DNA from 2 places in the Paenibacillus sepulcri genome. Region 2 is predicted to be linked to the other one. Evidence: riboswitches for the same ligand, from Rfam matches in the RefSeq annotation. Region 2 holds a riboswitch; the other holds the start of a gene.
What was found. A riboswitch is a leader RNA that binds a small molecule or an ion and turns the genes downstream of it on or off. The one in region 2 is predicted to bind cyclic di-AMP.
Positions count from the first base shown of each region.

Region 1: linked by a shared signal. The riboswitch ahead of ACFOLF_RS17775 (3D domain-containing protein) and the one ahead of ACFOLF_RS10120 (3D domain-containing protein) in region 2 are both predicted to bind cyclic di-AMP.

Region 1 is NZ_JBHRUP010000001.1:4,007,661-4,022,635, forward strand. Features, by position in the region: gene spoVG (septation regulator SpoVG) at 1-85, opposite strand, end outside; gene ACFOLF_RS17735 (RidA family protein) at 226-618, opposite strand; gene purR (pur operon repressor) at 679-1,509, opposite strand; gene ispE (4-(cytidine 5'-diphospho)-2-C-methyl-D-erythritol kinase) at 1,593-2,447, opposite strand; partial or broken gene ACFOLF_RS17750 (small, acid-soluble spore protein, alpha/beta type) at 2,795-2,968, opposite strand; gene veg (biofilm formation stimulator Veg) at 3,148-3,420, opposite strand; gene yabG (sporulation peptidase YabG) at 3,571-4,452, opposite strand; gene rsmA (16S rRNA (adenine(1518)-N(6)/adenine(1519)-N(6))-dimethyltransferase RsmA) at 4,526-5,419, opposite strand; gene rnmV (ribonuclease M5) at 5,420-5,992, opposite strand; gene ACFOLF_RS17775 (3D domain-containing protein) at 6,123-7,271, opposite strand; cyclic di-AMP (ydaO/yuaA leader) riboswitch at 7,511-7,713, opposite strand; gene ACFOLF_RS17780 (TatD family hydrolase) at 7,886-8,665, opposite strand; gene ACFOLF_RS17785 (HD domain-containing protein) at 8,685-9,995, opposite strand; gene ACFOLF_RS17790 (AbrB/MazE/SpoVT family DNA-binding domain-containing protein) at 10,270-10,524, shown strand; gene rsmI (16S rRNA (cytidine(1402)-2'-O)-methyltransferase) at 10,666-11,565, opposite strand; gene ACFOLF_RS17800 (tRNA1(Val) (adenine(37)-N6)-methyltransferase) at 11,562-12,344, opposite strand; gene ACFOLF_RS17805 (initiation-control protein YabA) at 12,491-12,889, opposite strand; gene ACFOLF_RS17810 (PSP1 domain-containing protein) at 12,937-13,737, opposite strand; gene holB (DNA polymerase III subunit delta') at 13,742-14,719, opposite strand; gene ACFOLF_RS17820 (YaaR family protein) at 14,866-14,975, opposite strand, start outside.
Region 2 is NZ_JBHRUP010000001.1:2,285,975-2,300,949, forward strand. Features, by position in the region: gene ACFOLF_RS10095 (extracellular solute-binding protein) at 1-861, opposite strand, end outside; gene ACFOLF_RS10100 (AraC family transcriptional regulator) at 923-1,819, opposite strand; gene ACFOLF_RS10105 (SGNH/GDSL hydrolase family protein) at 2,060-2,725, opposite strand; gene ACFOLF_RS10110 (acetylxylan esterase) at 2,744-3,706, opposite strand; gene ACFOLF_RS10115 (polysaccharide deacetylase family protein) at 3,958-4,887, shown strand; gene ACFOLF_RS10120 (3D domain-containing protein) at 4,946-5,617, opposite strand; cyclic di-AMP (ydaO/yuaA leader) riboswitch at 5,732-5,970, opposite strand; gene ACFOLF_RS10125 (PAS domain S-box protein) at 6,051-7,505, opposite strand; gene ACFOLF_RS10130 (TetR/AcrR family transcriptional regulator) at 7,636-8,259, opposite strand; gene ACFOLF_RS10135 (CAP domain-containing protein) at 8,486-9,286, opposite strand; gene ACFOLF_RS10140 (ABC transporter permease) at 9,555-10,697, opposite strand; gene ACFOLF_RS10145 (ABC transporter ATP-binding protein) at 10,731-11,711, opposite strand; gene ACFOLF_RS10150 (ABC transporter permease subunit) at 11,740-12,501, opposite strand; gene ACFOLF_RS10155 (ABC transporter ATP-binding protein) at 12,498-13,211, opposite strand; gene ACFOLF_RS10160 (GntR family transcriptional regulator) at 13,208-13,615, opposite strand; gene ACFOLF_RS10165 (PD40 domain-containing protein) at 13,942-14,975, opposite strand, start outside.

The DNA of each region.
Region 1 (14,975 bases), 1.7 Mb from region 2:
ATTCGTTGTCAATGGTGATGGAAGCGATAGCCTTCATGCGACCTTCGGAATTTACACGGCGGAGTCTGACATCGGTAATTTGCACTTGTGTTCACCACCTTTGCCTATCAAAGACTTGGTGTATAATTCCACACTGCAATGCAAAATCCTTCATGTTTTTGGAAAATTAATGCCTTATTTTAAAATAAATATTTCCAATTCCATTGTTTCGATTTAATTCGACTTTTATTCGACTTTTATCGATACAATCAGCTCAATTTCGACAAGTACGTCTTTGGGCAGTCTGGCCACTTCAACCGTGGAGCGGGCAGGTTTGTGATCACCAAAATAAGAGGCGTAAATCGTATTGAGGGCGGCGAACTGGTTCATATCTTTGATAAAAACCGTCGCTTTCGCCACATCGGAAAAGGTCGCTCCCGCTTCCGCAAGGACCGCCTGCAAATTGCGGAATACCTGATGGGTTTGTTCTTCGATTCCGCCTTCCACCAGCTGACCGTGTGCATCCAGTGGAATTTGTCCGGACGTAAACAATAAATTGCCCAGTGTAATGGCTTGCGAATAAGGTCCGATTGCGGCCGGCGCCTTGTCTGTAGATACAATGCGTGGAATATGCTTCATTTTTGAAAGGTACCTCCTAAAGGTGTTTGTGAATTTAATTGGCCTTGCTGCAGCTCTGAGCTATTTGGCATCAAAAAAATTACCCGGAACAATCGTCGTATGCTTGGTCTTCATATCCACCGCGGTAAGCTTGGCAAGCGATACATAATCCTCCAGCAGCCTCTCTTCCGTGCCAAGCTCCCCTGATTCCACGAAGACGCCGACACCGGCGACCTTGGCATTAAACTCATGCAGCAGATCCATCATTCCCTGCACCGTGCCGCCTGCTTTCATGAAATCATCAATAATGAGCACCCGGGACTGCTCCTTGAGCGCCCGGCGGGTAAGAGACATCGTCTGAATCCGTTTGTTGGAGCCCGACACATAGTTAATGCTCACGGCCGAACCCTCCGTTACCTTGTTGTCGCGTCTTACAATCACAACGGGAAGGTTCATGCAGGATGCTGTTGCATAGGCAAGCGGAATGCCCTTCGTTTCTACAGTCATGATTACATCGATATCGGCGGATGCGAATGCGGTTGCAAACATCCGGCCCACATCGGCCAAGAGACCAGGCAAGCCCAGCATGTCTGTCATATATAAGTAACCGCCTGGAAGCACCCTCTCGGGCTGTTCCAGCTGGCGGCAAATATGATTCATAATGGATAATGCTTCTGCCTTGCCCATTTTGGGTGTATATCTGACCCCGCCCGCAGCACCTGCCAGCGTTTGCAGTTCACCGAGTCCTTCTTCCTCGAATACCTCTTTAATAATGGCCAGGTCTTCACTGATGGAGGACTTGGCAGACTGGTAACGATCAGCAAAAGCTGTCAAAGAAATTAACGTATGGGGCCGGGTAAGAAGGTACTGCGTCATTTCAACTAACCTAGCACTTCGTTTTAATTTCTTCACAGCATCGTCCCCCTCGCTAAATCCGAATATTATAATGATAATATATCATTTTTATACGGATTTAATCAAGAAAAACGTCTTTATCATGTCAGCATTCTTACCACGTAAACTTCTTTGCAGAAACCACGCAGACCATTATATATCCGTGATACTTTGGCTTCTTTGCTGACCAGGCCAAAAACTGTCGGACCGCTGCCCGACATCAAGACCCCGTCGGCACCCAACCGGTACATGATTTCCTTGAGCTGGAGCACCTCCGGATAGGCATGAAGCGTAACCGACTCCAGTACATTGCCGAGATTTGCGCATATATCGGAAAAGGAACCCCGCTCAATAGCCGATAACATCGCCGAGGTTGAAGGATGCTGCTTGAGCTCCGACGCCCGCAGCTTTCCGTATACGTCAGCCGTAGACACGTTGATCGGCGGCTTGGCAAGCACGACCCAGCATTGCGGCGGATTGCCGATCGGCTCCAGCTTCTCGCCACGGCCGCGCGCAACTGCCGTTCCTCCCGTCACACAGAACGGTACGTCCGAGCCCAGCTCCGCGCCAAGCGTGCATAGCTCGTCCTCAGAGATTCCGAGCTCCCAGAGCCTGTTCAAGCCCCTGAGCGCAGCCGCAGCGTCACTGCTGCCCCCTGCAAGCCCCGCAGCAACAGGGATCTTCTTGTCCAAATGGATATAAACCCCTCTTGAGACGTCATACCGGTCCTTGATCAATTTAGCCGCCTGGAAGGCAAGGTTCTTCTCGTCCAGCGGTATGTAGCCAGCCTGGCTCGAAATAATAATCGTATCCCTGGGAAGTTCTTCCATCTCCAGACGATCTGCCAGATCCACCATCGTCATAATCATTTCCACTTCATGGAAGCCATCGTCCCGTTTACGCAATACATCGAGCATCAGATTGATTTTAGCCGGCGCTTTTTCATAAATCTTCATTTGTGTCACCCGTTCGTTATATATAGAAAAATAGAATCTTTTTTTATATTCTAACAAAAGGCCATAAGAAAAGCTAAGATGTCCTTTGCGCGGCGTTTATGTCCGCTCAGGCATCTTAGCTTCTGGATAAAATATATCCGGTCATCCAAGGAGTTCATCTCCCGAAATCCAATCGGCTAATGGCGTGGTTGATATGGCTGACGCGACTGCATGGTCTGCACAAAAGCCGGCGAGAAAGAACTGCCTGCGCTTCTTTCCGGTTGTCCCTGCGGCACATAAACGGCGACTGGCGGCGTGGATGCTGTGAAGCGCTGCTGCACGTTTGGCGCGGCTTGAGGAGCGGTGAATTGTTTGGCGGCAGCCTCCTCAGCCAATTGAATTGCCCGTTTCACCATATTCCCGGCATCCTTGGCTTTAATGCCGCCCCAGCCTTCGCGCTGCACCGTATCGTAAAATCCAAGGTCCTTCGCCAGTTCATTCTTCAACTGCTCGCTCATAAAGCTTCGGCGTTTGCGGCTCATCCCAATAGAATCCTCCTTCGACCTGTAAGTTACCGTTAGTATGCTTGAATTTAAATTCTTCATGCACGCGGGCAAACAGGCTGTTTTTGGAGATTCGCTTGGGGTATGACGCTTAATGGACAGAAAAAAGAGTACGGACTTTTGAAGGGTCTCCGTACTCGATCAGGCTTGTTATTCTTTTATTGCATATACGTAATGCGAACTTGGCCATCATCGCTATCTACAGTCACTTCAACCGATTCAGTCAAAATATCTGCGTAGCTGTAGGAGACCCGCTTGAACGCATGCTGCTCCTCGTCAAGTTTGACAATGAATACAGAAGGGTAGATTTCTTCCAACACTCCGGTTCGTTCAATGGTCTTTCGTCGACCACCGTTTGCGCGAAGACGTATTTTGGAGCCGACATGGATTTCCAAACTGCGTTTGATCTCCATCAGTGCATTTTTAGCCATTGTCCACTACCACCTCTTTCCTTGTCCATTATAACTAAAAAGAGGTGGTTTGTCAAAAAATTATAATTATAACAGTGCGGCAAACAAATTGTCAATAATGAAAAGTCTAATTTTGGGCCGGATGCATAATATATTTTGCGAAGTGGAATATTATACGGTTGGCTTGATACCCGTCAATGTTTTGGGCTTGGGAAGTCCGACGCGGTATTTTCCTAACGTTTCAATCCCCCCCACGCCATCGATCCCGCTGATCGTGCCATGAATCACATCGGCAAGATTGACCGTCTCCCTGATGGACGTATAGCTCGCTTTGATGGCAACATAAACAGGATCCAGGGCATGAATAAGGATCCGGCCTGGTGAGCTTGCAAAATTGGCACCGGACTGCAGCAGAGCCTCATAATGGGACTGGCAGGCGCCGGCAACGATAATCAAGCCGTCACGGCTTTTCTCATACTCCCGCGCAATGCGCACTGCATTGCAGAAGTTCTGGGAGTTTTTGTAGCTGTTGATGCTCATCAACTCATGCTGCGGCGTATTTTTAAAAACCCCGTCATGGCCGGTAATTACAATAACATCCGGATTAAGCTGCGGCAGCAGACGCTGTACCAGCTCAGGCATCTGCGACTCATGCACATGCAGGCCATGTGCAGGAACCTTCATCTGCGTATATAGCTGCATGCTTTTCTTCATGTAATTGCCGTCTCCATCAAGATGGAGCACCTTGCCGGGCACTTCAAAGTAGGGCTGGCTTTCGTTTGTCGCCCTCCTCAACTCGCTTGCATTATGAATGACCAGCTTCTCCCGCTGCTCCTTCATGCGCCGCATCGATTCATTTACCTTAACGCGAACCTCTTTGGCCGCACCGGTGGATTCCGGATGGGAAACAACCGTCAAGTCGCGAATCGGAGCGTCTGCAAGCAGCCGGTAGTCCGTACCCTTCAGTATTGCTATTTCTGAGTCTAGAATGGCAACGCGAAAAAGGACGTCCCCGCCATACGATTTGCGGACGACCAGGTCCCCTTGCTTCATGGGCAAATCACCTCTTCGTCTATCCTATGGGCCAGCAACGTCAATGGTGCGTTTTTAAGCCGTCCGAAGATCTCTAGCTTGGCAGTCCGGCTTCCAGCAAAGCGTGGCTAAGGCGGGCAAACTCATCCAGCGACAGCGTCTCGCCGCGGCGTGCAGGAGCAATGCCGCAGCTCTCCAGAAGAGGTCCCAGAAGCTCCCTGTTCTCTTTGCCCACCAAAGCTGTCAGGTTATTATAGATTGTCTTGCGCCGCTGTGCGAAACTGCCCTGGACAGTACGGAAGAAATGGGCTTCATCCCTCACATCAACAGGAGGCTGCTTGCGCACCGTCAGCTTGATAACAGCGGAATCCACATTGGGCTGCGGGATGAATACCGTATGCGGCACGATGCAGACAAGCTCCGGCTCGCAATAATACTGAACCGCCACACTGAGACTGCCGTACTCTTTGCCGCCAGGCTTTGCAGCCATCCGCTCCGCCACTTCCTTCTGAATCATAACCACTATACGCTCAAGCGGCAGCTTTTCCTCAAGCAGCTTCATAAGAATCGGCGTTGTCACATAATAGGGCAGATTTGCCACTACACTGACTCCGCTTAACCCCGCAAAATGCTTCTCAATCAGCTCGCCCAGATTCAGCTTCAGCACATCTCCATGCACAACATGAACATTAGAGCGATCAGCGAGCACATCCCTTAGAATCGGAATAAGCCTGTTGTCGATTTCCACTGCGGCAACGCGCCCGGCCTGCTCGGCAAGCTGCTGGGTCAAGGCTCCGATGCCCGGCCCGATCTCCAGAGCTCCTTTTGTTTCGTCCAGCCCTGCTGCCGATACGATTTTTTCCAATATATTTTGATCAATCAGAAAATTTTGTCCCAGACTTTTTTTGAAGGAAAATCCGTATTTGGCAATGATGTCGCGTGTGCGTCTTGGCGAAGCTACATCCTCATGCACGTTTGGACCACTCATTCAAGACTTGCCCCTTTCGCTGCTCTCTTGCTCCATCGCTGTCAATGCCAGCTCAAATTCCTCGCGCGTAATTCGGAACATGGAGCAACGCTTAAAAAACTGCTTGCCGTTCGCATAGCCGATGCCGAGCAAATTGCCCATCTTTAGACGCCTCTCTGAAGCGTTCGCGTGCACAAGAAGACCTGCCCGCATAAGATCGTCCCAGGTGATCTCGGGCTGGCTTGTCCCTTCGCCGTTGCCCGCTTCCGTACGCACATTGGCGAGCGCTCTTCGAATCGCTTCGGGCGAGGCGTTCTCGACGCCGATATCCCCCTTGTAGCTTGCATCCTCCTGGGGGAGAAAAGCATGCTTGCAGCCGGGCACACGCTGCGCAACAATTTTACGGATGCGCTCCCCTGCATGATCCGGATCTGTAAATAAAATAACTCCGCGGCGCTGCTGTGCGAGCTCCACCCTGCGCAAAACATCCGCTCCGATAGCCGAACCGCCGGTTTCGATCGTTTCCGCTTCAACTGCCCGCTTGATGGCCACGGTATCGTCCTTGCCCTCAACTACGATTATTTCCTTAATCATGCCGTCCATCCATTCCCTTCAGACAAACATACAAAAGAAGAGGCAATCGCCCCTCCTTATAATGGCATATTTATGTTTAAAATACGATATGAATGAGGTAAACCCTTATTAAGGGAGTTAGGTCCCAAGGTTAAATTGCCTCCGGCTTATTCGGCCCGAGCACATAAACCGTGTATCCTCGTTTGAGACCAAACTTCTCAGCATAAGACTCACTTTCAAAATAAACATCGATTTTTTTGCCTTTGACGGCACTGCCCGTATCTTCCGCTCTGCGGAAACCGATACCCTCAATGTAGACCCACCAGCCGATAGGAATAACCTTCGGGTCAACCGCGATAGTTCTGCCCTCTTGAACCGTCGCACCTGATGCCGTTATCCCATATTGCGGATGACTCTTTGACTTGCCCGTTGATGAAACGCCCGCAGCATATGCAGTCAGCGTTACATTCTTCAATATCTGTTTAGGCTTCAGCTTGTCGCCCCGCTTGGTCGTTACTGTAGAAGAGCCCGCCTTCGCTGAGAGCGTAACTACATTCGTTTCCGGCTTCTTGGTACCCACCGCCACCACTTTATCGACCGACTCCGCTTTCGTCAGCTTGGTAACCATAGTCTGGGACACAAGCACCCCGTCCGCATATACGTTCTCAAACTGTTTGACTACTTTGCCTTCATTGCCGTTTTGAATAAGCTTCTGTTTGCCCTGCTCAAGCTTGGGGTCTTCCTTCTTCACGACCGAAAAGGGAACGGTATAAGCCTTCTCCGAAATTTTCTTCTCGATCCGTGTGACCGTGACACTCATGTTGGACTTTACTCTGTCCTCCAGGGCAGGCCAAACTTTATCTTGACTGCGTATCAGTATGTCCGATTGATCGATCACTGCCTTAACCGTTCTTTCTGTCGTGTACAACGTTCTTACCTTGCCGTCTGCCTTCACATGGACCGGTACCGCTTGGTCAATGACGATGCGGTCGCCGTCCTTTATTCCCCCGTTAAGAGGTAAGGACACCTTGTCATACTGCCCTATCGTGATGGCTTGTTCATCCAGTAGGCGTTGAAGGACCCATTGTTTTGTCGAAACAATGGTTTCTTGTCCGTTCACTACTACGGAGACGTGCTTGTCAGCCGTTCCGTACAACAACACCAGAAACATGAAAGTCATAGCGATTGAGATCAGAGCGCTCAGTAATATTAAACGCACGTTCTCATGCTTCCATCGCAATGCGAAAGACATGCTGGATGATCGTTTACCATGGGTATCCTTAAGCTGGAGTGCGCCCACTTCTTCGGTCCTCCTTCATAGCCCCGCCGCCTAGTTACATGATTGCCTTTGACGGTTCTATTGTTTTTGTTGGCGTGATTGCACGCCACTCCTCGTTCCAACCTCGACCTCCATGGTAAACCCTATGTCGTCTTTTTACGCAATATTCAAAATAAAAGAAGCCGACGACGACAGAGGATCTGTTTCGTGGCTTCCCAGATGACGACGGGACATGGATTAAATGCACGAGGTTGATCTCTCTTATAACACTATTACGCTGGCGAGGTTAGCTGTCGGATTCGGGCGAGAGAGTCGCCCTATTCATGGCTGGCATGTCTACCACATGCTTCCATAAAATTCACCCCAAGAAGAATTCAACATTTACTGCCCTTCGTCCGATACGAAGTGTATCAATGTTTGGTTCCCCCGCTCTCCGACTTCGGAGATTAAGCGATATTTTGGAAAAGGAATGCAAGTTTTGAAGCTCTGAGATGAATGATACCGCCTTTTGCTGCTCATTGTAAAGAAGAGATTAATCGCGATTTTAACGAATTTTAAGGAAAATCACGTGAAAAACTGCCAATTTACTGACTCAAAATTAGTTTTTTCACTCGAAATGTCTTGATTGCTGCCTCTTATAGCCCTTTTTCTTTAAAAGCAAAACAATTCTGAGCATTCTCTGTCGTAATTTTCGAGATTTCTTCTACAGATTTCCCTCTAATTTCGGCAACCGTTTCTGCTACAAGACGGACAAAAGCGGACTCGTTTCGTTTCCCCCTATAGGGGTGGGGAGCTAAATAAGGAGCATCGGTCTCGATCAAAATACGGTCAAGCGGCACCTGTGCAAGCACCTCTTTGGGAACACGCGCGTTCTTGAATGTGAGCGGTCCACCGAACGAAATATAGAAATTCATGTCAAGGCATTGTTTCGCCGTCTCCCAGCTGCCTGAGAAGCAGTGCATGACCCCGCCCACATCTTTGGCATTCTCCTCTTTCAGTATATGAAGCACGTCCTCATGCGCCTCCCGGTTATGAATCGAAATGGGCATCTTCTTCTGCCGCGCAAGTTGGATCTGCTCCCGGAAAACACGCTGCTGAACGTCCTTCGGAGACGTATCCCAGTGATAATCCAAGCCTATTTCGCCGATTCCGACAACCTTGGGATGATCGCAAAGCGATGCAATCCAGTCCAGGTCCCCGGGCAGCATATGAATGCTTTCAACAGGGTGCCAGCCTACAATCGCATAGATAAAATCATATTGCTCCGCCAGAGCCATTGTCGTGGGAATGGTCTCCCGGTCGAAGCCGATATTTATAATTCTCGAGATCCCGGCAGCACGGGCCCGTTCGATCACTTCCGCGCGGTCTTCGTCGAATTGTTTCGAATCCAGATGGGTATGCGTGTCGATTAACATAAGCAAGTTGATCTCCCTTCTATAATAAGAGCCCGAATCGTTCGCGGATATGCGGCGACAACAGATGGGCCGATTCAAGTAAAGGCTCTTCGGGGTAATACAGATGATATTTGCCCTGATGAATTCCGGTAATCGAGCGGATGATATCCGACTTTCTGGAGATTTCAGACAAGCGGTCATCCTGCCCCAGAAGCAGAATCGGCGGACGTTCATCCTTGTCCATGAAATCATGCCCCAGACGGTATACATCATACGGCATATCGTAGGGAAAGTCGATTTCCAGATGATAGTCCGGATTCAGACCGATCGATTGGAATTGTTCACGAATTTCCTGCCAAAGCTTTTCATCGGCATTGTCCATGGTTATGTATTTATATAGTTTTCGGTTTAGGAATCGGGTGCATAATTCTGCCAGCAGAGAATCCTCCTCCTTCAACCACTGCGTAAAGGCTGTTTGAGCCATGGCTTCGTCCAGCAGGAGATAGTTCTCCACATCCAGCGTACCTTCCATCAGATGCCGGAGCGGTTCGATCATCCATGAGAAAGCATACCCGCCCCCATAAAGCTCGCGCGCTCTGCGAAATATTTGTCGAAGTATAATTTCCGAGCTCCGGGTGACCGGGTGAAAATAAACCTGCCAATACATTTGGTAGCGGGACATCAGATAATCCTCAACGGCGTGCATTCCACTCTCTTTTACAACAATTCGTCCCTGATACGGCCTTAGAACGCGAAGAATGCGTTCCAGATCGAAGGTTCCGTAATTGACGCCTGTATAGTATGCATCGCGCAGCAGGTAATCCATACGGTCCGCGTCCATCTGGCTGGATATGAGGCTGACCACAATCGGTTGATTGTACGTTTTGCAGATGACAGCCGCCACCCGTTCCGGCAGGGAGGGGTCGCACTCGCGGAGAACCTGGTTAATTTCAGTATTCTCCAGTAATATACGGCATGTCCATTCCTCATGATCAGTATCAAACACCTGCTCAATGGAATGCGAGAAGGGACCATGACCCACATCGTGCAGCAGAGCGGCGCATAACGTCACAAGCCTCTCTTCCCTGGGCCAGTCCGTATAACCACCCCGTTCAAATTGGGAAATGATTTTTCTGGTTATTTCATAAACGCCCAGTGAGTGCGAGAAGCGGCTGTGCTCCGCCCCGTGAAAGGTCAAATAAGATGTACCGAGCTGACGAATTCGCCGCAGACGCTGAAATTCCCTCGTATTAATGAGATTCCATATCGTCTCATCCTGCACATAAATATATTTATGAACCGGATCTTTAAATACTTTCTCCTCGGCTAGCGAATGATGTCTAGGATTCATCTTTTTCCCCTCCGATATTCAATTATTCGACATAATTTCTTTTTAATGTGTCGAATTGTGTCGTAAACGCATTACCAAATAGTCAGTATCGTTGTATGATTTATGTAAGGCTATACACCCTATCCTTATGGATAAAACGGAGAAAAACGGCGTATTTGCAAGCAGAATCAAGGTTGACTATTATGGGAAACGTTGGTATTATAAAAACAAGAATTAATAGAACTTTGTCGAAAAATGACGAAATAAGTATTTTGAGAGGAGCACGGGATAGATTATGATGAAATCAACAGGTATTGTGCGTAAAGTGGATGAGCTCGGACGTGTTGTAATCCCCATTGAACTGCGCCGTACGCTTGGCATCGGTGAAAAAGATGCCCTGGAAATTTATGTGGACGGCGAACGCATTATGCTGAAAAAATACGAGCCCGCTTGTATCTTCTGCGGTAATGCCGAGAATGTCACTTACTTCAAGGGAAAAATTGTATGTAACGCTTGTTTATCCGAAATGCCAACTCCTGTAACAAAATAAGAGACAAAACCGGAATCATGCGTTATAATATAATTAATCAACTTACATTTGTTAATTCTAACCTTTTTAATACTCCTTGCCTTCCTGAGTTTGCTTATCAGGAAGGTCCTTTTTTTTATGGCTCCAAGAAAGAAACGGCATTCACTTTCGCATGATTTCATTATATACGTCGCGTTTTGCCAACCCTCGATCAACCGCGGTCAGCTTGATGGCCTCTTTCCGATCCAGATTCTGCCCTTCATAACGACTTACATGCTCCTCCAGACTCAGCTCCGTCCACCAGGGCTTGTCATCCCCCTCCAGATCTTTCGCATCCGATGCATTGGCTCCGGCAACGACCAGGCAGTACTCGCCAAGCGGCGGATGTTCACTGAGCCAAGCCAGACATTCCGATATTGTCCCTCTCGCCGCCTCCTCAAATCGTTTCGTGAGCTCCCGCACCATAGCTACGTCACGGTCGCCCCATAGCTCCAGCATAGCCGTGAGGGTTTTGGCCACCCGATGAGGCGATTCATAGCAGATGATAGTCGCATCCTGTTTCCTCAGCTGCTGCAGCCACTCCTGCAGTGCTTTGCGCTCGCGCGGGGGGAATCCTGTAAACAGGAATCTGTCTGTAGGCAGGCCGGATATGATAAGTGCCGACAGCGCCGCGTTTGCCCCTGGTATGGGAACAACCGCGATTTCCTGCTCAGCTGCCGCTACTACCAGCTCTGCACCCGGATCAGAAATGGCGGGAAGCCCCGCATCGCTCACCAGTGCAATCGAGAGTCCCTCAGAGAGAAGGCGAATAAGCTCGCTGCCGCTTGCCGACTTATTATGCTCATGATAACTTACCAGCCTGGTCGGGATTTCAAAATGAGTCAGAAGCTTGCGTGTCTGCCTGGTATCCTCCGCCGCAATCAGATCGACTTCCTTCAACGTGCGGATCGCACGAAGAGTTATGTCTTCCAGATTTCCAATCGGCGTTGCCACCAAATAGAGCGTACCCGCTTTCTTGCTCTCTTGATCTTTCGCTTTCGTAAAGCTTTGCTGAACTTTCATGTTGGCTCGATCCTCGTTTCCGGCTGATGATTTCCATAATAGATCTGCATGATCTCTTCATTATATTGACGTTGGCTGTTGTAAACGATTAAAGGCGCCAGAAGCTTAACATCGGGCCTGCCGTCGCGTACCGCTTCAATCAGCACCATATTCGCCTCTGCCTCCACATGTGGATGGACGAAGCGGATCCGCTTGGTCTCCAATTTCCATTTTCGAAGCGTTTGCGTAATCTCAATCAATCTCGACGGCCGATGCACCATGGATACACGTCCGCCGGTCCGGACCAGCTTGGCGCAAGCGGCAACAATATCATCCAAAGTCCCGTTTAATTCATGCCTGGCATTCGCAACGTATTCATTCTCATTCCGCTCGCCAATTCCCACCGGCATGTAAGGAGGATTGACCGTAATCGCATCGAAGCTGCCATAACCGCTATGTTCTATATAATAACGAAGATCGCCTTCGTGAATGTGAATCTGGTGCTCCAGCTTGTTCCATACCACACTTCTCCTGGCCATATCCGCAAGGCGGGGTTGAATCTCAACGCCCGTGATAGCCGCCTTGGTGCGCGTAGATAACAACAGAGGAATAACTCCATTTCCGGTACATAAATCCAGTATTTTTCCCCGTGGCGGGACCCCGGCGAATCTCGCCAGCAGAACCGCATCCATAGAGAAACTGAACACATCCCGGCTTTGGATGATGTGCAGCTGATGGGTCAACAAATCATCCAGCCGCTCATTCGATTTCAGTGTTCCTTCATTAAATGGATTAGACACGTGCATGATACCCTCATTTCTTCCCTTATTATTACCCGCTGCAAGCCTTTCTGACATCCCGGTATAATCCAGGAAGGAATATCGTTAATCCGTGTTCTCGGGACATAAAACAAACAAGACCCGGGAAGCCGGGTCTTGTTGTGTAATCATTCCTTATTCAGAAAGGATAGACAGAACAAACAGTCACCCTCCGTACGCAAATGCCCATAGTACAAGTTGCAAATGTGAAATCCTTCATGATAAAGACGGGCAAGATTGTCGTAGCCCTCGCCGACAGCTGCCGCTTGGTCCAAGGGCATATGAGGAGGCAGTTCTACAGTTCCCTGATCGTCGGCAGCAACAGCAGCCTCCGGCTCTACGTGAGCGGAGAGAATCGCCGTTTCGCGCTTAAATATCTTGCGCAGCTGCTGATTCTCGATGCTGAGCCGTTTGTTCTCCTCAAGCAATGCTTTCACCCGCTGCTTGAGCGCGCCCATTTGAACATGCAGGCTCCCCATATTCGTTTCCAGCTCGTCCATTTGGTTAAATATATCCTTCTTGTTCAAGTTCCCACCCCAAAGACTGTTCAGCTTCGGACTTACGGATTCCCGCCTTATTTAATCACGACATCATCCAGCGGCATTTCCTTCGGCTTCCCACCATCGAATAGTTGCACATAAACGGATTTGGTGCCTACGTTTATTCCGGTCACTTTGCCTTCTCCCAGGGAAGTGACAACGACCTTGCCAACGGCCGGAAGTTCTTCCCGGACGCTTTCATAATTATCATGCTCATATTTCAAGCAGCACATTAATCTTCCGCATAAACCGGATATTTTGGTTGGATTCAGCGATAGATTCTGATCCTTGGCCATCTTGATCGATACCGGCTCAAAATCGCCCAGCCAAGATGAGCAGCAGAGAACGCGCCCGCATGGGCCAATCCCGCCCAGCATCTTCGCTTCATCCCGCACACCAATTTGCCTAAGCTCAATGCGGGTGCGGAATACACTGGCCAAGTCCTTCACCAATTCGCGAAAATCGACCCGGCCTTCTGCCGTGAAATAAAAAATGATCTTGTTCCGGTCAAACGTAAATTCGACGTCGACCAGTTTCATTTTGAGCTGATGATCTTTTATCTTATCGAGACAAGTATTAAAGGCATTGCGGGCAGCCGACTTGTTCTCGTCAACGATCTTGGCATCGTTGTCACCTGCAATACGGATGACTTTCTTAAGCGGAAGGACAACATCCGATTCACCGACTTGTTTGTGCCCAACCACAACTTTACCATATTCAATACCTCTGGCCGTTTCCACAATTACATGCTGATCTTTATCTACCGGAAACTCCACAGGATCAAAATAATATATTTTGCCCGCCTTCTTGAAGCGGACGCCAACGACGTTATACAATCCGTCACCCCTCCTGTATGCGGATAAGCAATTGCTCCAGGGCCAGCTGCGGGGGTACATGAGCACGCATTCGTTTGCCTGCTTCCAGCGTATGCTCCATGCACCGTACCCAACCGTCCGCTGAACGTCCGAATGCATGTTTGCCGATCCAATCCACCTGATCTATAAAAACGAGTGCCTCATGTCTTCCAGCTTGAAAGTGAATCATATCTTTATACCATAATACGAGCAGTGACAGCAGCAGCTGCGGCTGTTCACCAAGTCCCGTCTTGAATACTTGCTGTTGAGCGGATACCATCGCCGCGGTGAATCGGGTCAGACTATCCTTGCCTAATTGTATCACTACATTTCTCATTTCTGCAAACTCATTCTGCTGGATGATCAAGCGGCATGCCTCAAGCCCGGAAGCCAAATGAACGGCAGCCCGCGCCAGAAGCTGTGGAACCTCCTCCGCTACAAGCGTTTGCAGCATATCCGTAGGCGCGAGCGGCATAAAAGGCACCCACTGCGTACGTGAGCGTACCGTCGGCAGCATGGCTTGTCCGTTTTCTGTCAGCAAAATCGCGACCACCAATGTCTGCGGCTCCTCCAGAAATTTGAGCAGACTGTTGGCGGCCTGCGGCGTCATCGTTTCTGCACGCTGCATAATATATATTTTACGCTCCGCTCCTGAACTCCGATAAGCAAGTTCACGCTGAAGCTCGCGTATCTGATCAATTTTAATTGAACTGCCATCCGGCTCAACCACATGAAGATTGGGCTGATTGCCATGGTCAAACTTGCGGCATGCCAGGCACTCCCCGCAAGCATCACCTTGACCCGCTGTGCAAAATAGCGCTTTGGCGAATTCTTTGGCCATAGCCATTCTTCCGCTTCCCGGAGGGCCGCTGAATAGATAGGCATGCGAGACTTTGCCGCTTCGCAGTGCATGCTGCAGGATTCGTTTCGCCATAGGCTGTCCCGCCAGTTGTGCGATACTCATATGAATAATTCCTTTCCACACTCACCTGCTGCCAACGTACAAAATCTGGCGGCAGCCTTAATATCGATGAAAGCTTCTTCCATTTTAGAGAAGAAACGTAATCCTGGAACTTGAGGGAAGTCCACAAGATTCCACATCTCTCCATTCTAAAAAAACAAATTGATCAGAATCCCCCGTATATCTCCGATCCTTTGCAAAAGCTCCAACCGCCCCGCCTCAGTGTCCAGCAGCTCTTCTCCCATCGATAAGAGCGCCG
Region 2 (14,975 bases):
CTGCGGAATCAGCTTTTCCCGGTAGGCCTTGGCCAGATACTCCAAGGACTCGCGCACCTCCGGCAGAAAAGCGGAGTATACGAGCTGCTGCCCGTCCCATTTCCAACTGCCGTTCACACCCGTAAAGGAGTTCTCAACCGCCCCAAGCACCGGACCGAGATTGGTATCGTTGGCATCCAGATAAGCCGCGATACCGACCGTATCGGCTTTACCGTTGCCGTCCGGGTCCTGATCCGTGAAAGCTTTGGCCACCTTATACAATTCTTCTGTCGTGGTTGGCACCTGCAGGCCTAAGCGATCCAGCCAATCCTTGCGGACGATGAAGAAGCTCTCTCCCTCTTCCGGACGCGGGCGAGGAATCCCGTAGTTGTTTCCGTCTGCTTGTTTGGTTACATTCCATGCGTTCTGGGAAATGCTGTTTGAGAGATTGGGGTAATCCTTAATATAAGGGGTGATATCCCAGAATGCGCCCTGCGCAACAGCTGTACGGAATGCGGTAGAGAACGGGTCATTCACCATCAAGAGATCCGGCAGATTTCCGGAAGCCAGCGTCACATTCAGCTTCTCGGTGTAGATGTTGTTGGATACCCATGTAATCGACATTTTCGAATGGGTTGCTGCTTCAATAGCGCGCTTGATCACGTTATCATCGGCCGCGGGCGGCGTGCTTGGCGTAATCGTCTGAATGGTCAGCTCAAGCGGGGCTTCGCCTGTCGTATTCGCGCCCTCAGCGCTTCCGGCATCAGTACCAGTCTTGCCGCTGCTGGAGCAGGCGGAGAGAAGCAGAGAGCCGATTAACGTCAGAGATACCAGCAAAAGCCGAAGACTGCGGTTGCCCCTCGGGGCTTGTTCGTTATACATGTTCATTTCTCCTCGCGATTAATTTCCTGTTGGCCTGACGATCGGAGAATCCTCTCCTTGATCAGGAGATTCGCCGGTTCTTGGCCATTTTTCGATATTCCCCCGGAGTAGCTCCCACGATTCGCGAGAAGAGGCGGGAGAAGAAGGAGGCATTGGCGAATCCGACGGACTCCGCAACAACCTCCATGCTCCGGTTCGTTTCGTGCAGCATTTGCTTGGCGCGTTCGATCCGGATATGCTGCAGCATCTCATTGACGCTTCTGCCTGTCTCCTGTTTGAACACGCGGCCCAAATGCCGCTCGCTCAGATTAAACACCTGAGCCAGATAAGCAAGTGTAAGCTTTTGATGAAAATGATCTTCCAGAAACACGCGGACACGGCGGGTCAGAATTTCGTGGCCGCCGCAGGCATAGGAGACCTGCTTTGTCGTCTCCCGTTTTTCATAGAAACGGGATAACAGAACGAGCAATTCCATCAGCTTGAAGCGAATCAGCAGCGGTGAGCCTGAATCCTCATCCTTGGTCTCGGCAATCATATCCTCCAAAATGCCGACGATGGCCGATGACTGTTCGGCGCTCAGGGTCATTTTTCGGGGCAGCCTGCCGCTGCCATCCATGAATGGCGTGATAAAAGCAAGCGTCCCGGACATCTCATCATCACCAGGAAGGCAGCCCGCCAGGGACTGCGGAACAAACAGAACATTGATAATCTCGATCCCGGAGCCGTTCAGATGCTCAATGGCATGCCGCTCGCCGGGATGAATGCTGTACATATCGCCCGCCCGCACCTCGTAGGGAAAACGGTCAATGAGATGCAAGCCTTCGCCCTGAACCACATATACCAGCTCGATGAAATCATGCGCGTGCTCATCAAACACGTTGTGCTGTCCATGGGAAGATCGCTGTACCCAGATGCCTTGAGCATTTTTGCGGTATCCCGATAACGTCTTGACGGTCATGTAGATTGCTCCTTCCTGCTGGATGCCCCGGATTAATACCAAGTAATTCACTCGTTTTTATATTATTTATAATAACGCATTATACAGTTCGGTTTCATGCTCTATCGGGACAATATCATGTCTTATTCGGACTTTTTTCCTGCCAATATATCCCTGAAAAACAAAAAAGCCGCTTTAATCCGCATGGAGGCGGAAGCGGCTTTCGAATTTATCTTTACTGACAGGTTGAGTAGAATCGGTTCATACAAGCCCTTGATTATAGTCGAAGCCAATCCCCTGCAGGAATGATCTGGCCAGAACGGCATGTCCGGTCTGCGACGGATGGACCCGGTCCCAAGCAAGCGTAGCCGGATACAAATGCTCCAGCAGGCGGTTGAATGCCGCCTGGGTGTCGACATAAACCGCATCGTACTTCCCCGCAATCCGCTTCACTGCTTCACCGTAGCGATCCATCGTTTCACGCATCGCATCGGTTGGATTAGGTTCGATGTAGAACGGAGTCATAAGCGCTAATCCCTTCAGAACGGGTCTTGTTCGGGCAACCAGCTCTTCAAGGGTCTGCTCGTATTCCTCCAGATACACATGGGCCTCCGTCATTGCAGGCACGTCGAACTGCCGCCAGACATCATTGGTTCCGATCATGATCGACAGCCAATCCGGCTTGAGGTCAATGACATCGGTTTGCCAGCGGTCCTTCAGGTCCCTTACCGTATTTCCGCTTGTTCCGACATTGACAACCCGAATGCCCAGCTCCGGATATACAGCCGTCAGCAGTGCGTCAACCACGCCGACATATCCTCTGCCAATCGCATTGAACAACCCTTCCCCTACCGGTCTTGCCCGGTCGCAATCCGTGATGGAATCACCGATCATGACAAGCTTGTCCCGTTTCTCCAGCTTAAGCATAAAGGATTCCTGCCTCTCCTAGTAATTCCCCAAGAAATATTGAAAAATCTTGTCATGGTGTCCAGGCAGCCCTTCATGCCCGAAATCCGGATAAATTTCCAAACGCTTTGGCGCCGTTATCTTGTTGTAAGCGGCAAATTGAGTGGAAGGCGGACATATCGTATCCATCAGACCTGTTCCCATCAGTACCTCGCCTTTAATGCGTTCGGCCAAATACTGAATATCAATATAGCCCAGCTTGGTGAAAATTTCATCCTCCCGCTTATGCTGCGGGTCGAAATGACGGAAATAGGTGCGAAGCTCGGCATAGGCGTCCTTCGCCAGATCCATCTCCCATACGCGCCTGTAATCGCTCAGGAATGGATAGACCGGCGCCAGCTTGCGTATACGCGGCTCCAGCGAAGCGCAGGCAATGGTCAGACCGCCTCCCTGCGACCAGCCAGTTGCGAATACCTGCTCCGGGTCTACGTAGGGCATCTGCATGACAATGGAAGCCAGCTGCGCCGTGTCCAAGAAGATATGCCGGAACAGCAGGTTATCCGGCTGATCATCCAACCCGCGGATAATATGTCCGTGATGCGTATTGCCGGTCACACCGCCGACATCCTGTGAAAGTCCGCCCTGCCCCCTGCAGTCCATGGCAAATACCGAGAACCCCAGCGAGACATAACCGAGACGCTCATGCCAATCGCCTACATTCCCGGAATAACCGTGAAAATGCAAAACCGCCGGCCGGGGCGTGTCCGCCTGACGGGGACGGGCATATTTAACATGAATCCGGGCACCCCGCACACCTGTAAAATAAAGATCGAAGCATTCCGCAGCAGGTGTCTGGAAGGAGCTTGGAACAAGCTCGATCTGCGGTTCGGTCTGACGCATTTCATTAAGGGCCCTGTCCCAATAATCATCGAAATCGGCAGGCCGGGGATTTCTTCCTGAATACGCTTGCAATTCAGCAAGCGGCTTATCAATTGTAGGCATTTCTATAACTCCTTTGCTGTTGTGATTACTTTCCATGTTAGCGGTTTTATTCTTCATCTGTAAAGTTATTTTTGCAGAAAGCTGCCCCGGAACGGACCTTGCCGCCAACGCTGCAGGCAGCTTCGCTTCATGTCATCGACGGTTATCCGCTGCTTCGCATGCATGATCGGAAAACAGAGGGGCACAATGAATAAAGCGCAAGAAGGAATGGCTTGTCATTCATCAAAATCATCAAAATATGGAGGGTTTACATGCAGCGGAATAATCATGGCGTTCGCTCTATACGAAAAACAGTTCTTATCCTCCTCGCGGTCATGTTACTCTCCGGTTCATTTGATCCGGTGCAAAGACTTCATGCTGCTCCGCTTGATAAGCTCCCGGCTTCCTTACATATTCAACTTCAGAACGAGCCCGGCAGCCTGCCGCTTAGCATACCCGGCGTCAGCGAGCCTTCCTTCCAGAGCAGGGAGACAGGCCAGCAGAAGAAAAAGAAAATTTCGCGCCGTGACGCGACATCCTGGGTGGATCTGCAGCAGCGTTATCCCGGGACCTTCGTTATTGGCGGCCCGCGCAAGGAGAGGAAGGTTGCGCTTACCTTTGACGATGTGCCTGATCCCCGCTACACGTCCAAGGTGCTTGATATATTGGCCCGCCATAAAGTCAGGGCGACTTTTTTTGTAGTCGGATCGCGCGCCGCATCTTATCCGTCCATAGTCAGGCGCATTGGCAGGGAAGGACATGTAATCGGCAACCATTCCTATAATCATGCGGTATTCTCGCGTATTTCCCTGTTTGCCTTCCAGCAGCAGATCCGCAATACGGACGCCATATTGCGTCCGCTCGCCGGATATAGTCCCAGATTAATCAGACCGCCCTATGGGGAAGTACTGCCCGGGCAAATTGAATGGATGAAGCAAAACGGTTATATTGCCGTCAACTGGGATGTCGACTCCGTCGACTGGCGGGGCATCGACAGCAGTACGATATTGTTTAACATCAAGAAAACCCTGCAGCCGGGCTCCATTATTCTTCAGCATGCAGGCGGAGGCATCGGCCAGGATCTATCGGGAACATTAGAGGCGCTGCCCAAACTGATCAAGCTGCTCCGCAGCAAAGGCTATCAAATGGTTACGCTCCCTGAGCTGCTTGGAGAACCGGCTGCACGAAGCGTAAAGCCCTGAAACCGCCAAGCGGCGCCCCTGCAAGGGGGCGCCGCTCATGATCGATTATATTGAAGTATTATGATTTGCCCAGAACAAAAACCTTTACATATTGAAACCCGAACTTCTGGGCTTTTTCCTGCGATTGCGGTACGAAGATATCAATGCGATCCCCTTTGATCCCGCTCCCCATATCTGTCGCTACGGCCATCATGCCGCCAACAGGCAAACCGTCATGATCGTAACCGGTGATATACACCTTGCTTCCCATCGGAATACGGTTGGGATCAACTGCGATCGTACCCAGCTTGAGCGGGTTGCCGTAATAGTCAACCGGGCCCCAGCCGTTCTCGGATTCATCAGCTGTATAGGCGCTTGCTTTGGCTTGTACAACATCCGTATAGTTGTAGGCCAGCCCGTTGACTGCCACGGTATTTTTCGGCAGCGCTTTGGCCGTGGATTCCATTTTAATCGCCTTGACCGCCGCGGTTTTCGGAGCTGCTGCCGTTTTTTTCGCTGCCGATCCCGGCACTGTGATGGACAAGCCCGCATAAATATTGGACGGGTCCACGCCTGGATTGGCTTTCACCAGCTGATCGAGCTGCACACCGAATTGTTTGGACAACGTCCAGAAAGTATCATTGTCTTTTGCCTTGTATACCGCTGCAGCGTTTGCCGCCCCTGCATGGGCAAGAATTGCCAATCCAAGTACAGCTGCTGCTGCGCCTTTTTTCCATTTTGCATTTACCAAAACAAATGTCCTCCTTTTTATTTACGGGTTTATCGGCAGGTTCTGATACAGAACTGTCTCCAAACTCCGTCATCGCTCAAACAAGGCAGCCTCTCTCCCGATTGGTTAAGTATGCCTGTTTGTGCATGCGGCCTGCGAGGTTAGTTGTCGGATTCGGATTGAGGAGTTCAACCCTACGCCATAGCGGATATGCCCGCTCCAAAGCGATTCACCCCCAGCGGATTTTCACCCTGCCAATTCGACTGGCTCGGATAATATTCCGCGAGGCAGGAAACAGATTATGGCTTGCTGAAAGCATCTGTTTGCTGCCTCATAAAGATCCCCCGTACGATAAGTTTCGGCTCGCGTTAAAGGATACCATAATTCTATCCCCCAAATACACTGGTAAATAGGTCCAGCCGCGAACAATAACGGGCTGAACGCCATTCATTTATCACTCTGTCTCCCATTCAAAGGCAGGCAGCTCAACTGTGACGGTTGTGCCGCTGCTTTCCTCGCTTTCAAATTTCAGCGTGCCGCGGTGGGCTTCAATAATGCGCAAGCAAATCATGAGTCCAAGCCCGGTACCGGAGCTTTTGGTCGAGTAGAAGGGGCTGCCTAGACGCTCAAGCTTATCCTTGGGGATTCCCACCCCTTGATCTTGAATGCGGACGATGAGCATACCCGCGTCCCCCTCCTTCAGGGTAATGGATAAATCTCCTCCGCTTGGCATCGCCTCTATGGCATTTTTCATCAAATTGATAAATACCTGCTTGAGCTGATTCTCATCGCAATATACCGTCGGCATCTTCGCGGCAAAATCCTTTTTCATCTCGACATTGTTCATAATCGCCTGGGTTTCCAGCAGCGTTATCACATTCTCCAATATGGAGGCCAGATTATGCTGGCTAAACTGCTTGACCTGGGGCTTGGCCAGCGCCATAAATTCCTGCACGATCGTATTGATCCGGTCCAGCTCCGCAAGCATAATATTGAAATATTCATGATGGTCGCTTACCTTTGTTTTTAGAAACTGCGTAAAACCCTTTAAGGAGGTTAAAGGGTTTCGGATTTCGTGAGCGATTCCCGCCGCCATCTGACCTGCTACCGACAGCTTCTCTGATCGGATAATCGCTTCTTCCTCTCTTTTGCGCTCCGTCAAATCACGAAACACGCTTTGCACAACAAAGGGGCGTCCCTGAAAATTATGAATCCGGATGCCTGAAACCTCGACATCGATAATCCTTCCATCAAGGCTGACGATTTTGGATTTCATAAAGTCCAAAGGCTCATCCGAGGCCAGCAGCAAGCTCATGCGTTCGCTCGTCATTTGCCGGTAATCGGCGTAAATCAAATCCATATAGGTAACGGTAAATAATTCCTCAACCCTGGTGGCGCCAAAGAGGAGTAGGCCGGCATTATTCGTATATAAAATCGTTTCCCCGTCATGAACGACGATGGGTTCAGGCAAATATTTGATCAGGCGCTGATACCTGAGTTCATGCTCACGTAAAATTTCATCCGCTTTTATCGTACTGGTGACATCCGTCAGCGTACCAACCAGTGCGGGGCGGCCATCATACTCGACCAGTAATCCCTTGGCTTCATAGTAGAACAGACTTCCGTCCTTCCTGAGCCCTCTGAGCCAATTGCGGGCGCCCCTGCCTTCCCCTCTCAACCGGCGGCTGATCTTGTCTTTGAAAAAAGCCCGGTCTTCCTCGAAGACCAGTTCCTTGGGCTGCATACCGATAATTTCCTCACGGGAGTATCCGAACATCTCCGCCAGACACGGATTGACATACGAAATTTGATCTTCATGAAAAAGAAAGACGCCTATCCGCGACTGATCAACCAATTGATGCAGATGAGTGGAAATAAATGACTCGTATTGAGATTGTTGATCCTTCATAAAGCTCATCCCCCGACAGGTTCAAAAGAAGTATCCTTATCAATTCGCTAACATTTTATCATTTCCCTCCATGTCAAAGGACTTATTTACAAAGGCGTTTTAATGCCGGTCTCTTGTTTTTTCATCGATATTAGGCCTTCATACCTGCCACCAATGTTCTTATTCCTTGATTGTAAATGGGGAGCGTCCTCTCCAAAAGCGAATCGATGGATTCCAGACTGCCATTATAGGTGTGGACGAATCCCTGCATGTAATAAAATAAAATGCGCGCACGATTGAGCGCCGCTTCAGCGTCGGCAGCAGAACCCTCGTCATCCACCACATTGTCCAGCGCCTGAATCAGATGGCCGAATATACGGTTGCGGATCTGATTCACTTCGAGCTCGGGCTCCGGCTCATCCACCCTGCCGCTTCCCGATGTGATCAGAACATTGAAGAAGCTGCCGTTGCTCAGGCAAAACACAGCATATTCCTGGCAGGCGCCAATCAACTTGTCCAATGGGGCAGCCTCCGCGTCTCCCAGCCTCTCCAGCATCCGGCCTTCCATCTCCGCAAGCGGCGGCATAGCGATCTGCTGCAGCAGATCCTCTTTATTCTTGAAATACAAATAGATCGCGGTATGCGAGCAGCCTGCCTCCTTGGCTATCTCGCGCATCGTTACCGACGGATAGCCTTTCTCTGCAAATAGCCGTGCAGCGGAATGACGGATAGCCTGCTTCATTTCTTCAGTCAGCATTTTTCGTCTTGTCGTCATGACCTTGACACCCCTTGTTTCGTTGTTTGGAATTTTAAATAACCATCGGTTACATAATAACCGCCGGTTAATTTCGCGTCAAGCCGAACGAAGAGTTCAAAACGAAACTATGTGGTTTGTTGGTTCGCTCATAAGAGAAGTCCGAGGAAGCCATCATCCGGAGCTTGAATCCTGTATGCAACAAAAAAAGCGGCCAGCATTGGCCGCCTTTCCATCATAGGTTATTCTAGGAAGTAAATTCTTGCACCCATTCGCCATTGTAATAAGCAACGCCGATTTTTTTGTAATTCGCACCCAGGATGTTGGCTTTATGGCCTGCGCTGTTCATCCATGCAGTCATAACTTCCTGAGGTGTACGTTGGCCTTTGGCAATGTTTTCACCCGCATAGTTATAAGATACGCCAAATTGCTTCATCATATCAAACGGGGAACCATAGGTTGGTGAGTTGTGATCAAAATAATTGTTGTCATACATGTCTTTCGCTTTGGCAGTCGCCACTTTAGTCAGCAGAGCATCGGATTGCAGTGAAGACAAGCCTGCTTTGCTGCGCTCCTGGTTGACGAGCGTTACAACCTGGGAAGCAAATTCGCTTTGCGATACTGTTCCCGGATCTGTGGTTGAGCCGCCGTTTGCCGGTGCGCTGCCGCCAGTTGAAGGCGTGCCGCTGCCGCCAGTTGCCGGAGTTCCGCTGCCGCCGCCAGTTGAAGGCGTACCGCTGCCGCCATTAGCAGGAGCACCTGAACCATTCCCGTATCCGCCATTAACCGGAATTTTAATGATCATACCGGGGAAAATACTGTTGCCGTTACCCAGGGAAGGGTTGGATTGCAGCAGCTTGCCAAGATCGATACCATATTGCTGCGCAAGTTTCGAAAGTGTATCGTTAATGTTTATATTATACGTTTTTGTTGGGGCTGTATTTGCAGAAGCTGCACTGACCTGCTGCAAGCCTGCTCCCCCTCCAAGTACAATTACACTTGCTGCAAGAACACTTGCTATTCCCACTCGAATTGGTCTTATTTTCATGAATTTATTTCCTCCTCGTTGGTTTTGGGTTTTGCCGGTTTCTCCCGACGCCACTCATGTTAACATAGGAAAAATCGTTATTCATGCCTCAAAATTTGGCATCTGCCGCAAAAGTCTCTCATAATTCGCTCCCTGATGTAAGCGTATCCCTTGGGACGCCTGAATAAAGCATTTCCCGAATTTCTAATAATAAAAAAAGAAGAGACACATGATTATGCGTCTCTTCTCCCTGTTTTCCGCCGCTATTTGTCCCAAACCGATCATGCCCTTAATTAGCCGCAGAACGCAGAAAGCCGGGCAGACGGATAAAAGCGACTGCAAGACCGATTGCTCCAAACGTGAGCAAAATCAGTACAGCTCCAAATACATCGCCAATATGTGCGCCATGCGCAATAATGTCCACCAGCGAATGCTGCGCCCAATACTGCGGTGTAAAATAGCCAATGGTCTGGATCGAATCCGGCAGCATGTATGATGGCGTCCACAGACCGCCTACCAGAGCGCCTCCCATGGAAATAAGCTGGGTAATGACCATAGCGGCTCCTTCGCCCGGAACAATGAAGGAAAGGCCAAGGCCAAGACCTGTTCCGGCAATACTAAGTCCCAGTACAATTAATGCGAGTGCCGACAAATCGCCAAGACTCAAGTCATAAACAAAATGGCCGAAGGTAAACAGAACCACGCATTGTGCAGCAACGGTGAGGACAAAGGGAATCCACATTCCGAGCAAATACTGCAGCGGCTTGATACTCGTGCTGCGGATACGGGACAGAAGTCCTGTCTTCTTCTCCTCAAAGAACCGGCGGCTCATCGTAATCATAATAAAGAACACGAACATGACAGTCATCCCCGGAACCACCTGGTCGATATAATTAAAAACATCCGAGGTTGTGGGTACAGCTTCGACTGTTACCGGGGAGGCAAGCGCCTGTTTGGCCTGTTGCTCGGTATCTCCCATCCGGATCAGCGTATCATTTAGCTTCTGTTCCCTGTACTTGCCTGTAAGGTTCTCCAGTATCGCTGTTATCGGGGCATTGGAGATAGCGGATGCGGGATCCTCGTACATCTTGATTCCAGCCGTCTGCCCCTCCTTGATAGCCTGCTCGAAACCTTCGGGCACGACCAGCAGAGCCGTGTACTGCCCCTGACGGATCTTGTCAATTCCTTCATTCAGGCTATCCGGATCTTCCGCCGACACATCCATAATCGTTCCCATCTGCCTCATGAATGCCTGCGATGCCTCGCTCTGATCCAGATCGACGGCGTGGACGGAAACTTGGGAGGAGCTTCCCGAACCGCCGAAGACGGACCCGAACATGACGATAAACAGCGCCGGCATCAGCAGCAGGAAGAAAAAGCTGCGCTTATCCTTGCGGATCAATTTCAATTCCTTCATAATAATGGATTTCATCTGAAAATCTCCCTTCTGTATCCTTACAGGCTTCTAGTCTCTCAGCGCGGTGCCGGTGACCGTCAGAAATACGCTCTCCAGCGACGGCCTGACAACCTCAAGCTGCTTGACATCCCACTGGCTCCGGGCGGCTGTGCCCAGAAGCCGCTGCATCACTCCCGCCACATGCTCCGTATCCAGTATCCAGCCCGAGCCTTCTTTGCGCGTTTGAGTAACCTGCGGATCAACGGGAGGAGCCGTCAGCCCGGCGGCTTCCAGATAAATGGATTTGCGCCCGTATTGCTCGAGAAGCTCGCCAAGCGATCCGCTTGCTTTGACGGTTCCCTGATCCATAATGGCGACCTGATCGCAGAGAACCTCAACCTCCTCCATGTAATGGGTGGAGTAAATAATCGTTACCCCGTCCTTGTTGAGCTCGCGGATCATTTCGAAAATATGATTGCGGGACTGCGGATCAATGCCTACCGTCGGCTCATCCAGGATCAGCAGCTTCGGCCGGTGCAGCATGGCTGCCGCAATATTAATGCGTCGCTTCATACCGCCGGAGAAGGTCTGCACTTCATCCCTGGCACGGTCAATCAGCCCGGTTTTCTCCAGGATTTCCTGAATACGGCGTTTAAGCTCATTTCCGTGAACACCGTATGCCTGGCCAAAAAACTCAAGATTATCGTAAGCGCTCAGCTTCTCATACAGGGTTATTTCCTGAGGAACATAACCAATGTATTTGGAAACCGCATCGATATCATTGGTAATATCTCTGCCGAACAGGCTCACACTCCCCCTGTCCGCCTTCACGATTCCGGTCAAAATCTTCATGGTGGTCGATTTGCCTGCTCCGTTGGGGCCAAGAAACCCGAATGAAGTGCCGGCCTGAAGCGATAAGGTCACATTCGACAGTGCCTGTTTCTTGCCGTATGCCTTTTGCAGACCTGTGACTTCCAGCAGAAGTTCCCGGCTTTCGGGCCGTTTACTATCGGATGGCCGCCGGTTTTCCGTCATTGTTTCCATTTTCATTTCATTCCCTTCTTTGTTGAATATGTCTTTAGGCTAATTTTCTATCAAGCAGATAGGCGCATAATCGAATGACGAGGTAAGCGGCCGGCAGGCTGACGATCATCGCTGCCAGCACCTCCCATGGAAACGGAAACCAAACCACTGCCGCATCTCCGTTAAGCTGATCAAATACCGGACCCATTTTGGAGAACAACAGGCCTCCGCCTCCCATGAATATTACCCAGAGCAGAGGAGTAATCGGCCGCCAATGCGTGTATACAACCGCTGCTGTCAGGAAACCGATGGATAGAACAAAGGGGCCGAATCCAATAATAAGTACAAACCAGTTTAGCCCTACAAGCAGGAATGCGGACAAATCGCTCATGGTATAACTGTTCAAAATCAGCACGATACAAGAAGCATATATGGATGCTGCCGCATAAAAGCCTGCAATAGCCATCAATGTCCGCAGCGCTGCACCGCTCCACTTGGCGCCAACGAGCGTAAGCCGCGAATACGGAAGCGTCAGCCACCAGCCGCTGGTCTCGTTCTCCCACTCCCGCTTCAGAATGCCATGACCGGTGAAGAACAGCATATAGGGAAAACCGATAGTGACGAACCATAAACTGAGCAGCTTTAAGGAATGGTCCATTGCAAAATAAGTCAGCGTGCCCAGAACGATGATCAGGACGACTGCGCCGTAAATGCCGGCCCATTTTCTGCTCAGAGGGGAACGGTTCAGGCGCTTGCCGTTTCCCTTTACTTTGAATTCATGACGCATCAGCGCCCAAAAGGTAGCGGATGTTTTCAACGTATCCCCTCCTTCTTGTACAATGTGCGAAAAACGTGGTGCAGGGAGCCGTATTCAGCCCGCAGGTCCTCCGTATCGCCCGTCCAGATCGCCTGCCCCTTGTTCATCATGATCGTGTAATCAAACAGGCCCTCGACTTCTTGAATGTCATGCGTGCTGATCAATATGGATTGTTCGCGCTCCTCCAGGTAATCGATAATACCAGAGATAATCGCCTCTCTGGAGATCACGTCGATACCGGCGAACGGTTCATCCAGAATAATAAGCGGCACCTTGCGCGCCATGCATAGAATAAGCATCACCCTGGCTTCCTGCCCCCGGCTCATGCCGCTGATTCTCATGTCCAGCTCGATGTCCATAAATTCGGCAAAGGATCTGGCAGCGGCCATATCAAATCCTGGCAGGAAGGATTGCCCCCACTCAAAAGCCTTGAGTGTTGTATGAAACGGATACCACCGGGCCCGGTCAGGCAAATAGGCGATATCTTTGTTGGTACGCCAGCCGGGTGTTTGTCCAAGCACCCTGATTTCTCCCTGATCGGGCTGTACAAGGCCTGTTATAGTCCGGAACAGGGTGGATTTGCCGCAGCCGTTGGGACCAAGAACTCCAACGATTTTCCCGGCAGGAACCGACAGACTTATGCCGCTCAGCGCCTTTTTGTCGCCGTACTGCTTCGATAACTGCTTGCAGACTACAATCGGCTCACTCATGTCCGGTTCCCTCCTTCCTTGTTGATTTGTTTATTGTGCACATAAGCTTCTATATCCGACCAGCTGATTCCCAGGCTCTCCATCTGAGACAGAAAGGAATCGATATACCTGGCTGAAAGATCCGTCCGAAAGGTCTGCACGCGCTCGGTCGAGGAAGTGACGTAGGTTCCTTGTCCCCGCCGCTTCTCCGTCAAACCGTCCCGCTCCAGCTCCTGATATGCGCGCATCACCGTGTTCGGATTCATCCGCAATTGCTGCGCCAGATCGCGCACCGATGGCATTTTGTCTCCCAATCCAATCTCTCCTTTGGCAATTGAGCTTCGCACCTGATCCAATACCTGTTCATATAGAGGTTGACTAAAATCGATCTGAAACCGCAATGTGCCAACCTGCTGTTCTTCCATGGATGTTCCTCCCTGTCCTGCCGCCTTCTGCTTTCAATATTAAGTGTATTATATCACTTAATACACTTAATGCAAGTGAGCACAAACCAATACTCAAGAAAGCCGCTTAAAAGCTGAAAAAAACACTTCCGCAGCTGCCTGTGCGAAAGTGTTTAAAATGCCTTGAAAAGATAAAAGCAGTCCTGCCCCTCAGGAAGAACCGGCTGTCGCCGTCCTTTAGTCGGCTGGGCCAAGCTTCTTCCCTCAAAAATATAAGCAAAGTATGGAGAAACTTTATACTTTCTTATATTTCAGGTAAAGGGACGGGGACTGCATATTCAGCTCATTTATTGCTGGAATGAAATCACATACGTATGGAAGACCACTTTATTCTCTTCCATAACTGCTGAAGAGGTGAGCAATTTATCGCCCGACGGACTCCAGCGCAGGGTGCCGGATGCGTTTCTGGAATCGACCGAAATCGGTGTCGTCTTGCCGGATACGCTATCCGCCACGAATACTCCGTTTACGCCGTCGCCCTGGGAATTAGCAATATATGCCAGCTTCGTCCCATCAGGCGACCAGCTCATGCCGAGGACCTGAGTCGCTTTCACCAGCGTCCATTTCTTTTTAAGGGCTGAGTCTGTAATGGTCAGCTCCATCTCCGTCTCCGATGTCCGTTTGACCAGAGCGGTCTGCTTGTTGTCGGGGGTGGGAACAAACCAGATGACTTTGCTGTCGAGCACGGTTTGTTTATCGGTCAGCGTATCATACGCATGCAGCTTATCCTGCATCGAGGTATAATAGACGGTCGTTCCGCGCTGGGTCGCATTCATGATGGAGAAATCCTCCATTGGCAGAACGGTTGTCGTATTTCCTTTTACATCCGAAGTTACAATGCTGCCGTTAATCAGGGAGAATATCACCCGTTCGTTGTCGATCCATTCTCCATCATTGGCATGAAGCTCTCCCTCGCCTGTCTGAACCGACTCGCGCGTAGCCATATCCATAATGTAACCTGTTGCGGTATCCTCGGAATTTTTCTTGTAAAACAAATACTTCTTGTCCGCCGACAGCAGCGCGAAGCTTTGATTGTCCTGCTCCTCGGACACCGCTTCATCCTCCTGGTCCGCCGCAGCCAGATCCCGTATATAGAGATTGCGGGGGTAGCGCTGCTCGCCTTCAATCGTTACCGGCTTCATGTTTAAATTCTCTTTATCGACAATAATCTTGTCTTCGCTGAGCCAGTCCAGGCCATGAATGCCCTTCAGCTCATCGATCTTGGACACTTCCATCTGCTGGTCCGCTTGAGCAGGGGCTTCATCCACAACAGTGATTGTTTTATCCGGTTTCTTGATGACCTCTCGTCCTGCAGCCGTGC